DNA from 3 places in the Ectothiorhodospira sp. PHS-1 genome. Region 3 is predicted to be linked to each of the others. Evidence: riboswitches for the same ligand, from Rfam matches in the RefSeq annotation. Region 3 holds a riboswitch; each other region holds the start of a gene.
The links. A riboswitch is a leader RNA that binds a small molecule or an ion and turns the genes downstream of it on or off. The one in region 3 is predicted to bind cobalamin.
Positions count from the first base shown of each region.

Region 1: linked by a shared signal. The riboswitch ahead of ECTPHS_RS07605 (energy-coupling factor ABC transporter permease) and the one ahead of ECTPHS_RS05735 (TonB-dependent receptor domain-containing protein) in region 3 are both predicted to bind cobalamin.
Region 2: linked by a shared signal. The riboswitch ahead of cobW (cobalamin biosynthesis protein CobW) and the one ahead of ECTPHS_RS05735 (TonB-dependent receptor domain-containing protein) in region 3 are both predicted to bind cobalamin.

Region 1 covers NZ_AGBG01000014.1:20,232-23,504, forward strand. The annotation lists gene ECTPHS_RS07595 (ATP-binding protein) at 1-608, shown strand, start outside; gene ECTPHS_RS07600 (VWA domain-containing protein) at 632-1,258, shown strand; gene ECTPHS_RS07605 (energy-coupling factor ABC transporter permease) at 1,253-1,909, opposite strand; cobalamin riboswitch at 2,030-2,275, opposite strand; gene ECTPHS_RS13995 (sensor domain-containing diguanylate cyclase) at 2,350-3,273, opposite strand, start outside.
Region 2 covers NZ_AGBG01000014.1:13,438-16,710, reverse strand. The annotation lists gene cobN (cobaltochelatase subunit CobN) at 1-739, opposite strand, end outside; gene cobW (cobalamin biosynthesis protein CobW) at 739-1,860, opposite strand; cobalamin riboswitch at 1,900-2,136, opposite strand; gene ECTPHS_RS07580 (EAL domain-containing protein) at 2,201-2,428, opposite strand; gene ECTPHS_RS07575 (hypothetical protein) at 2,650-2,967, shown strand; gene ECTPHS_RS07570 (DUF4198 domain-containing protein) at 3,000-3,273, shown strand, end outside.
Region 3 covers NZ_AGBG01000009.1:62,208-65,480, reverse strand. The annotation lists gene ECTPHS_RS05745 (iron ABC transporter permease) at 1-46, opposite strand, end outside; gene ECTPHS_RS05740 (cobalamin-binding protein) at 43-906, opposite strand; cobalamin riboswitch at 1,103-1,359, shown strand; gene ECTPHS_RS05735 (TonB-dependent receptor domain-containing protein) at 1,522-3,273, shown strand, end outside.

The DNA.
Region 1 (3,273 bases), on a different contig from region 3:
TACGCCCCCAATTGCTGGACCGTTTTGGTCTTTTCGTTACCCTGGACGGGGGGATCGATCCCCCCACTCGGGAGGCCATCGTGCGCGCGCGGCTGGCCTTTGAGATGGACCCGCATGGCTTTGTCCTGCGCCATGATCAGGCACAACGGACATTGCTGGAGCGGCTCTGCCGGGCCCGTGATCGACTTGAAAGTCTGGTGTTCGAGGATGATTTGCACCGGCAGGTCAGCCGGTTGTGTTTCGAGGCAGGGGTGGAAGGGGTGAGGGCGGATCTGGTCATGCTGCGTGCCGCCCGTGCCCACGCCGCCCTGGCGGCACGATCCCGGATAGAGGAACAGGACGTGCAGGCGGTGCAGGCCCTGGTGCTGGACCACCGGCGTCCGCCGGCCGGCTCCGAGTCTGTGGAGGTTCCGCCTCAAGGCTCGCATGCCGCCGAGCAGAGGCGTCCGCCTCCTGCCGGGGCGACGATGGAATCGGAGTCCACGGAAACGTCCCGTGGCCAGGATCCGGAACCGGATCATGATGATGAATGGGGCGTACTGCCGCCGGAGCCGGTGGCCTACCGGCCATGGGATGTTGCGAGGCCCTTGCCGGTAAAAAAGCCCTGACGCACCGTCGGGCACCCGGACAGGTGCCCGACGGGCGCGGTGACAACCCCGGTCGGCAGCGTGAGTTCTCCCGCCTTGAGCCGGGGGTCATCCACTGGCACCGCAGCCTGATCCACAAGGGGCATGGCCCCCTGACCCGGGACGCTCTGGTTTATCGTCGCCGCCGGGGGCATGGTGACATGCTCTATTGTCTGGTGCTGGATTGCTCCGGTTCCATGCTGCGTCGGGACAAGCTGGCCCTGGCCAAGGGACTGCTGTCCGCCTGGGTGCATCAGATCTATGTTCTGCGGGGGGAACTGGCGGTGATCGGGTTTTCGGGCAACGGGGCGCGGGTACTGCAGCCTCCGGCCCGGGCCGCCGTCTTCAACGAGGACTGGATTGCCCCTATTGGCGGCGGTGGGGGAACGCCGATGGCTTCCGGCGTGGCCCTGGCGGACGCCCTGCTGTTGCAGGTACGCCGCCGGAACCCCGACAAGCGCATCGGTCTATGGTTGCTGACCGATGGCCGTACCCACCGGATTCCCCCCAGGCCCGTGCATGCCGATGTCTGCCAGGTGGTGGACTTCGAGACTGAAGCCGTCTCCCTGGGACGGGCGGCGAGGATCGCCCAGGCCTGGGAGTGTGCCCATGGGCACGTGAATGCCCTATGAGGACTGCCGCGCAGAGGCGATACGCAGATTATCCACGGCAAACAGACGACCCAGCCGCCTGCCTTCGTGGGCTTTCAGCAAGCGCACTGCGGCGTAGGTGACCAGGGGTTCGATGAGCACGATGAGCGCATAAGAACTGGCCCACAGCGCCCAGGCGCTGATCCCTGTACCTGTTCCCGCCAGCCAGAAACCCACCATCAGGGCCACGCCGCTGTAGTACATCGCATCCAGACGCAAAATCCGTCCCCAGGTCAGGGTTTCGCCCTGTTCCCGGTAGCGTCGCCCGATGGTGTAGTGGACCAGCAGCAGCGGCAGGATCAGGGAGAGGCTGTTGACTGCCCAATGCGCCAGGTCGGCAGGTTCGAAGATGAGGGCCTGCAGGAGCAATCCTAGAGCAAAGCCGAACAGTGCGGGCAGAAAGCCCAGGGTGAAGTAGATGGCCATGGCCCCGACGAAGTGAAGCTCCGATGGCCCGACGTGAAAGTGGATAGCCTCCATGAAGACCGAGAAGAAAAGCGTGGCCAGGAGAATACGCGGCCAGTCCTGTGGGCGGCGTATGAGGTGGCGTAGGTAATAGGCAAGTACGACCGCGGCGGTGGCCCCGGCAAGGATGAGTTTGGGTTGGGCAATCAAGCCTGTTTCGATATGCATGGCAGACCTCGGTCTATCGGGTTCCAGAAACCATGCGGGGGGCAGGATCAAGGCGGCAGGCAACCCGGCAAGTGCAGCGACCTGCCAGGCATGTACGCCGCCGTTCACGGTTCCCCGCCGTGTGGCGTCGTTGCTTGAGGCCGGTCTCCGGGCTTACGAGAGGAAGCTATGCTTCCGGTGAGGCGCCTTCCCATGCCGGACGCAGTATTACGCCTTCGGCACAGTGACGTGATGCCACACTTTGACTCGCCTACCGTTGCGGGGACAGCGCCGGCCTTGGCCGGTGTGTGAAATATATTCACGTCACCTGCCGCACCGGCTTCCCGATCACGACACTCGACGCCGACCGTAGGCCGGACGCACGGGTGCCGCGATCCCGACGGCACGTGCCGCCGGGTCACCTGAAGCAGCCGAAACCTTACGAACCTTGGGGAAGCAAGTCAATGTGCGACGTGTTTGTTCTCTACCGAGACAACCCGGTTGCGGCCGGCCGCCTTGGCGCGATAGAGCGCCAGATCCGCCGCTTCGATCAGTTGTCCGGGTGAGCGTGTGTCCCCCATATTCAGCGTCGCCACGCCGATGCTGACCGTGATCACCCCCAACGGGGAGCTTTCGTGGGGCAACGCCCTTTGTTCCAGCATGCCGCGAATCTCTTCCGCCAATCCAAGGGCCCTTGCATGATCAAGACCGCTGCAGACAACGGCAAACTCCTCACCGCCGTAGCGGGCCGCCAGATCGGTGGCCCGCTGGGTATGTTGCCGTAGCACGTCGGCCAGCACCTGCATGCAGTGGTCTCCCGCCGGGTGTCCATGCTGATCGTTGTAGGCCTTGAACCAGTCGATATCCAGCATCAGCAGACTCAACGGCTGGGCGAAACGGCGGGTTCTGGCCCATTCTCTTGCCAGCACTTCATCAAGGCAGCGTCGGTTGGCCAGGCCGGTGAGCGCGTCGGTGCGGGACAGTCGGGACAATTCCTGGTTGGCCTGCTCCAGCTCCGCCGTGCGCGTGGCCACCTGCTGCTCCAGATCCTGGGTCTGTCGTTCCATGCGATGTGCCATCTGCCCCAATGCCTGGGACAGCTGGCTGACTTCCTTGACCGGGGTGCGGATGTCGGGCCGGTAGGTCCAATCCCCCCGTCCGAGTCGGCTTGCCCAGCGACTCAAGGCCACCAGGGGACGGGTGACCCAGATGCTGATGAGGGTGATCAGGATCATTCCCAGCAACAGTATCCCGGCCGCCACCAGCAGCAATTGCCGTAGTAGATCCAGCATCGGTGCCATGAACTGGCTCTGGGGGATCGCCTGCACGATCCTGAGTGTCGGGCCGTCCCGGAGTGAGTAAGACACCCAGTCCACCAGATAGCG
Region 2 (3,273 bases), on a different contig from region 3:
GGGCCAGAGGCAGGGGATTGAGACCACACGCCAGCAGACTCCCGCACAGGGCGTCGAACACCTGGATATTGCCCGCCTGCAAATGGGCACGATAAAACAGCAGGGCCACCCGGGGGGCGCCGGGAATCCAGCGGGCCTCCCAGGCCGCCACCGTGCCCACATCCAACTCCGGGTGAAAGATCCCGATGGCGGGCAGAGGCCGGGGCGGCGGCACCGACAGGGGCAACTGGAAGAAGGTGGCGCCCAGGTAGCGGTAAAAGGCCCGGACATTGGCCCCGCCCCCTTCCCGCAGATAGCGCCACAGGGTCCGACAGACCTCCGGGGCCACCGTACTGCCGGCCAGTAGGCGAGGGTCCTCCACATGATCTCCGGAGAACATGGCCAGGTCGATGCCGCGCCGCCGGCACAGGGCCTGTACCTGCTCGGTGCCGTAGGGCCAGTAGGACTCCCCGCCCAGGTGATCAATGATGATCAGGCGTGCCCGTTCCAGCACACTTTCCATGTAGAGATCCACGGAAGCCGGTTGCCGCAGGTGTAGCAGATTGGCCAGGCGCAGGCTCGGGTAGCCGGTCAGGCCGCCCCCCGGGGTCTGAGGGTTGCCGGGATAATGGCTGGCCAGCAGGGCCAGGGTGGTATCCGCCGCGCTGAGGATGACGATCTCCGCCGGGGACTGATCCAGCCGGATGGTGACCGTGTCGTCATCCACAAAGCCGCCGGGCTGGGCCGACAGCAGGTGCATCAGGCCGGTTCCGCAAGCGCCGCCGGTGCCAGAGCCTCCCGCAGCACGGCGGCCGACAGGCCACGGCCGATACAGACCAGGCGGGTCCGGGGCGACTCGTCAGGCCGCCAGGGACGGTCGAAATAGCTGTCAAAGCGCCGGCCCACCCCCTGGATCACCAGCCGCATGGGCTTGCCGGGCAGGCAGGCAAAGCCCTTGATGCGAAGGATGTCATGCTCGCACACCAGAGTCTGCAGCCCTTCCAGCAGGGCTTCCCGATCCACCGCCGGCAACTCGACGACGACGGAATCAAAGGCGTCATGTCCATGCTCGTGTTCGTGTTCATGCCCGTGGGCGGCACCCTCTCCCTCATGGTGGTGATGGTGGTGATGGGCGTGGCGCAGATGGATGCCCTCCTCCGCGGCACAACCCAGACCCAGCAACAGGGACAGATCCAGACGTCCGTGATCGGCGGTCACCACCTTGACCTGGGGCGGGATCTCCCCGCGCACCAGCGCCTCCACCTGTTGCAGGGCCTCCGGAGTGATCAGGTCCCCCTTGTTCAAGAGCACCAGATCCGCCGCGGAGAGTTGATCCTCAAACAGTTCATGCAGACCGGAGACATGATCCAGATTGGGGTCTGCGCGACGCTGACGTTCCACCGCCTCCGGGTTGGCGGCAAACCGGCCGGCGGCGACGGCGGGGGCATCGACCACGGTGATGACCGCATCCACCGTGCAGCCGGTGCGAATGGCCGGCCAGTTGAAGGCCTGCACCAAGGGTTTTGGCAGGGCCAGGCCCGAGGTTTCGATGAGGATATGATCGATCTCGTCGCGGCGCTCCATCAGGGCCTGCATGACCGGATAGAAGGCCTCCTGCACGGTACAGCACAGACAGCCGTTGGCCAGTTCGTAGATGCGACCGGCCTCTTCGCCCCCTTCGGTTTCGCAGCCCACGGTGCAGCCGCGAAGGATCTCCCCGTCCACGCCCAGTTCACCGAACTCATTGACGATGACCGCAATGCGCCGTCCCTGGGCATGATCGAGGATATGGCGCAACAACGTGGTCTTTCCACTGCCCAGAAAGCCGGTGACGATGGTGGCAGGGATGCGCGCCCGGAAGGCGCCCGAGAATGCAGACATGGAATGTCTCCTGCACGCCGCCCGCGTGCATGTTGATGGAGTGACAGATATTCCGCGGGCCGGTCTCCGGGCTCGTGGCTGTGCCGGGGCACACTGGGGATCGCCTTCCCATGAGGCGCGCCTGAACGAAGGCGCAACCTCACAGTGGCCGGATGATCCCTGCTCACCACCTACCGTTGCGGGGGCAGCGCCGGCATGGTCGCCACGGCGACGTCACCGGCTTCCCGTTTCACCCGAAGGCACTGGCCTGCGGGCACCCGTGGAAGGATTGAACAAACGGGGCAAGCTTACCGGGTATGGCACCCTTCAGACAATGCCGGCAGTGACCTTTCCCCCGCCCTCACCGGGGCAGCACACGGACCGGGGCGATCTCGTCCAATGGCCTGGGTCTGCCGATGTGATACCCCTGCACGAAATCCACACCGATCCGGCCCAGGACCTCCAGTACCTCCTCGTTTTCCACGAACTCAGCAATAGTCTTCAGGCCCATTTCATGGCCGATGGTATTGATGGCCCGCACCATGGCCAGATCGACCGGGTCGTGGGCGATATCCTTGACGACGACCACGATGCCCCGGACATGGACGCATCACTGCGGCGTGCCAGCGCGTGATCCCGGACGCGGCGCTGACCCGGCTTGACATAAGTCATCAAAGGCATCAAAGCCGAATGCAAGTAACTTCGTAATCAATTAAAAGAATCGTTATTGTTATAAAAATCAGCCAGTGATGCCCTTGCAGCGGCTAGCCAGCCAGTCCCGTCCCACCCCCTGACGGCAAGAGGTGCATCATGAAGCTCGTCTCCCTTCCCACCACCACGCTGGCCCTGTGCCTGCTCGGCGGCCCGGCCCTGGCCCATACTCCCCTGTTCGCCTGCTACGACAACGGCGACGGCACCATTCTCTGCGAAGGCGGCTTCTCCGACGGCTCATCCGCCGCCGGCGTGACCATCCGCGTGCTGGACGGCAGTGGCGGGGTGCTGCTGGAAGACCAGCTCAACACCCTGAGCGAAATCGAGTTCGACAAGCCCGAAGGCACCTATACCGCGGTATTCGATGCCGGTGAAGGTCACCGGATCGAGATTCCCGGTAGCCGTATCCTGCCCTGACCTCACCTTCGTTCCCAAGGAGCCGTTCCCTCATGAAGCGATCCCTGATGACAGCAGGCCTGGCTTTCCTGGTTGGACTCGCCGCGCCGACGCAAGCCCATTTCCAGCTGCTCTACACCCCCTCCTTCATCCATGACAGCCCCACCACCCTGCCCTTCCGCCTGGTCTTCACCCATCCGGCCGGCAACGGGGCGGTGATGGACATGGGTACCCCCGAACAGTTCTTCGTGGTGCACCAGGGACAAAAAACGGACCTGATGAACACCCTCAAGCCGATCACCTGGCAGGGCGCCCATAACCAGGGGC
Region 3 (3,273 bases):
CGGCGGCCCCCAGCAGGATCGGCAGCACCAGGGCCGGTCGGCTCACTCGGTCGCCTCCGGGCGTCGGGTGCGGGCGGTCTCCAGGGCTTCGCAAACCTGCCGGGTGCCTTCCAGAATGCGGGGCGTGGCCCGTTGCAGCAGGGACGGGGGGATGAAGAACAGATTGTCCCTGGCGGTGGCGGTCAGGGTCGGCCAGCGGCGCCACTCCTCGATCCAGTGCGGGCTGTCCTCACCCATGCCGCCCCCCAGGATCGCTTCCGGATCGGCGGCCAGCACCACTTCCCGATCCAGTCGCGGGACCAGGGCTTCCAGGTCACCGAACAGGTTGTGGCCGCCGCAGATTTCGATGGCGCGGGAGATCAGGTGCTGGTCGTTGAGGGTCATGAGGGGACGGTCCCAGATCTGGTAGAACACCGTCACCCTGGGCCGGTCGCCGTATTGTGCTTCCAATGCCCGCAGATCCCGACGGAAGTCCTCGGCCGCTTCCCGTCCCTGGGGTGCCCGCCCGGCCAGGGTGCCCAGGCGTTCCAGGGCCAGGGCCAGCTGTTCGAAATCCTCGGGGTCGTTGTAGTAGACGGGAAGCCCCAGCCGGGCCAGGCGCTCCACCTGGGCCTGGACGTTGCCGCTGCTCCAGGCCACCACCAGATCCGGTTTCAGGGCCAGGATGGATTCCATGTCCAGTTGCTTGTAGCTGCCGATCCTGGGGATGTCCGCTGCCGCCGCCGGGTAGTCGCTGAAACTCACCGTGCCCACGATCCGGTTGCCGGCACCCACGGCAAACAAAAGCTCGGTGATGTGGGGGGCCAGGCTGATGATGCGCTCGGCCGGCGCGGCGAGGGACACCGTCTGCTGTCGGTCATCGATGACCTGGACCGGCGTCGGCGCGGCGGGGTCGGCCGTGGCCATGGTCAGCCAGGCACTGAGGCATAAAATGCCGGATATCATCGGTAAACGGGCTTTTTTTGCGCGCATCGTCGCCTTTCTTGCTGATTGCCGATAGTGGGTGATCAAGTCTTGAAGGCAGGCATTATAGCAGTTGCCGGCGGTCAATCCTGCCGGAAAAAACCCCATTGGCGGTAGCCAATCATGATCCTGTTGCGTATTATCCTGCCTCGCTTCAGGTGCCGGATGCGTGACACACATCCGGTGAAACGGGAAGCCGGTGCGACCATGGCCCAAGGCCATGGACAATGCCGGCGCTGCCCCCGCAACGGTAGGCGAGGTGGGGGGTCCATGGTGTTTCCAGGATCCCCGGCAGGGCGATACAACCACTGCGCGCAAGCGTGGGAAGGTGCCCTGACCAGGTCGTACATGACCCGCCCGCGAGCCCGGAGACCGGCCTGATGCGCTTACGCGGCATTGCGGAGGGCTTTGCGCGGCTCGATATCTTCGGGTTCCCCGGTAGGGAAGTGCCGTTCGTGGTCGTGTGCCAGGACGGGTTTCCCGTGCCCCTGGCTCTCCAGCATGCCGTCCTGATTCAAGACTGCATGGCGCGCGGGCGGCGCGCCGGAGAGTATCCCCATGCACAAGAAGTCCCTGCTGTCGGCCGCGATCCTGCTGGCCCTTCCCCATGCCCTGTCTGCCCAGGAAATGATCGCCCGGCTCGATCCCATCCTGGTGACCCCCACCCGCACGGCCCAGACCGTGGATCAGACCCTGGCGTCGGTGACCGTGATCGAGCGTGAAGAGATCGAGCGGTTGCAGCCGAAGGCGTTCGCGGATCTGTTGGCGGCCCGGGCTGGCATTGCCCTGTCTCAAAATGGTCCCTTCGGCAAGACCACCGGCCTGTTCCTGCGCGGCGCCGCTTCGGATCACACCCTGTTGCTGATCGACGGCGTGCGCATGGGCTCCGCCACCCTGGGCAGTGCCTCCTGGCAGTTCCTGCCCCCGGCGGAGATCGAGCGGGTGGAGATTGTTCGCGGACCCAGAACCAGTCTCTATGGTTCCGATGCCATCGGCGGCGTGATCCAGGTCTTTACCCGGGAAGGTGACGGCCCGGCCCGGGTGCGGGCGCACATGGGGGCCGGTTCCTTCAATACCCGGGAATATGGCCTTGGGGTATCCGGCAGCCAGGACCGGACCCGCTACAGCCTCTCCGGCAGTCACTTCGGCACCGATGGCATCGATGTTCAGCGGGGGGTGGGGGATTCCGGTCGGGACGGATTCCACAACAGCAGTGTCTCCGGACGTTTGTCCCACCAGGCTACCGAGGGTCTGGAGCTGTTCGGTTCCTTCCATCATGCCTTCGGAGAGACCGACTACGATTCTGGTCAGTTGGCCCGGGACTGGATCGATTTCGTCCATCATGCCTCCCGAATCGGTGTCCGTGGGCAGCTCCACGAGGTCTGGTTCAGTGAACTGAGCGTCAGCCACAGCCGGGATGAGAACGAAACCTTCCAGAATGGGGTGGCCTCGTCACGGATCGATACGACGCGCTACCTGCTGGCCTGGCAGAACGACCTCCTGCTGGGGGATCATCTGTTCACGGCGGGGGTGGACTACCAGGAAGACAAAGTGAGCAGTTCCAGGGACTATGACGAGACCCGGCGGGACAACTGGGGGGTATATGCTCAGCTCCAGCTGGACCTGGGGCATCATGCCCTGACCGGCAGCCTGCGGCAGGATGACAACGAGGCTTTTGGCAAGGAAACCACCGGGCAGCTGGCCTGGGGCTACCGGATCACCGATGCCTGGCGGGTTCGTGCCAGCGGCGGCACGGCCTTTAAGGCGCCCACCTTCAACGACCTGTACTGGCCCGGTGGCGGCAATCCGGACCTGGCACCGGAATCCTCCGAAACCTATGAACTGGGGCTGCGTCATCAATCCGGTGGTTTTCATGCGGATCTGGCGGTGTTCCAGTCTGACATCGACGATCTGATCGAGTGGGCGCCGGTGCCCGGCAGCTCTTTCTGGCAGCCGCAGAACGTGGAAAAGGCGCGTATCCGTGGCCTGGAACTGGAGACGGGGATGCGTCATGCCCACTGGTCGGCCCTCCTGTCCCTGACCTTGCTGGATCATGAGAACCGCCATACCGGTCATGAGCTGCGGCGTCGCCCCAACGAGATCGCGCGTCTGGATCTGGACCGGCGATGGCAGGACTGGTCTTTCGGGACCACCCTCATTGCCGAGGGACGGCGCTACAATGATGCCGCCAACACCGACCGCATCGCCGGTCACGAGTTGGTGCATCTGCGGGCCGCTTATCAGGTGAATCCGGCCTGGACGGTGCGGGCGACCCTGAACAACGTGTTCGACCGTGACTATGTCACGGCC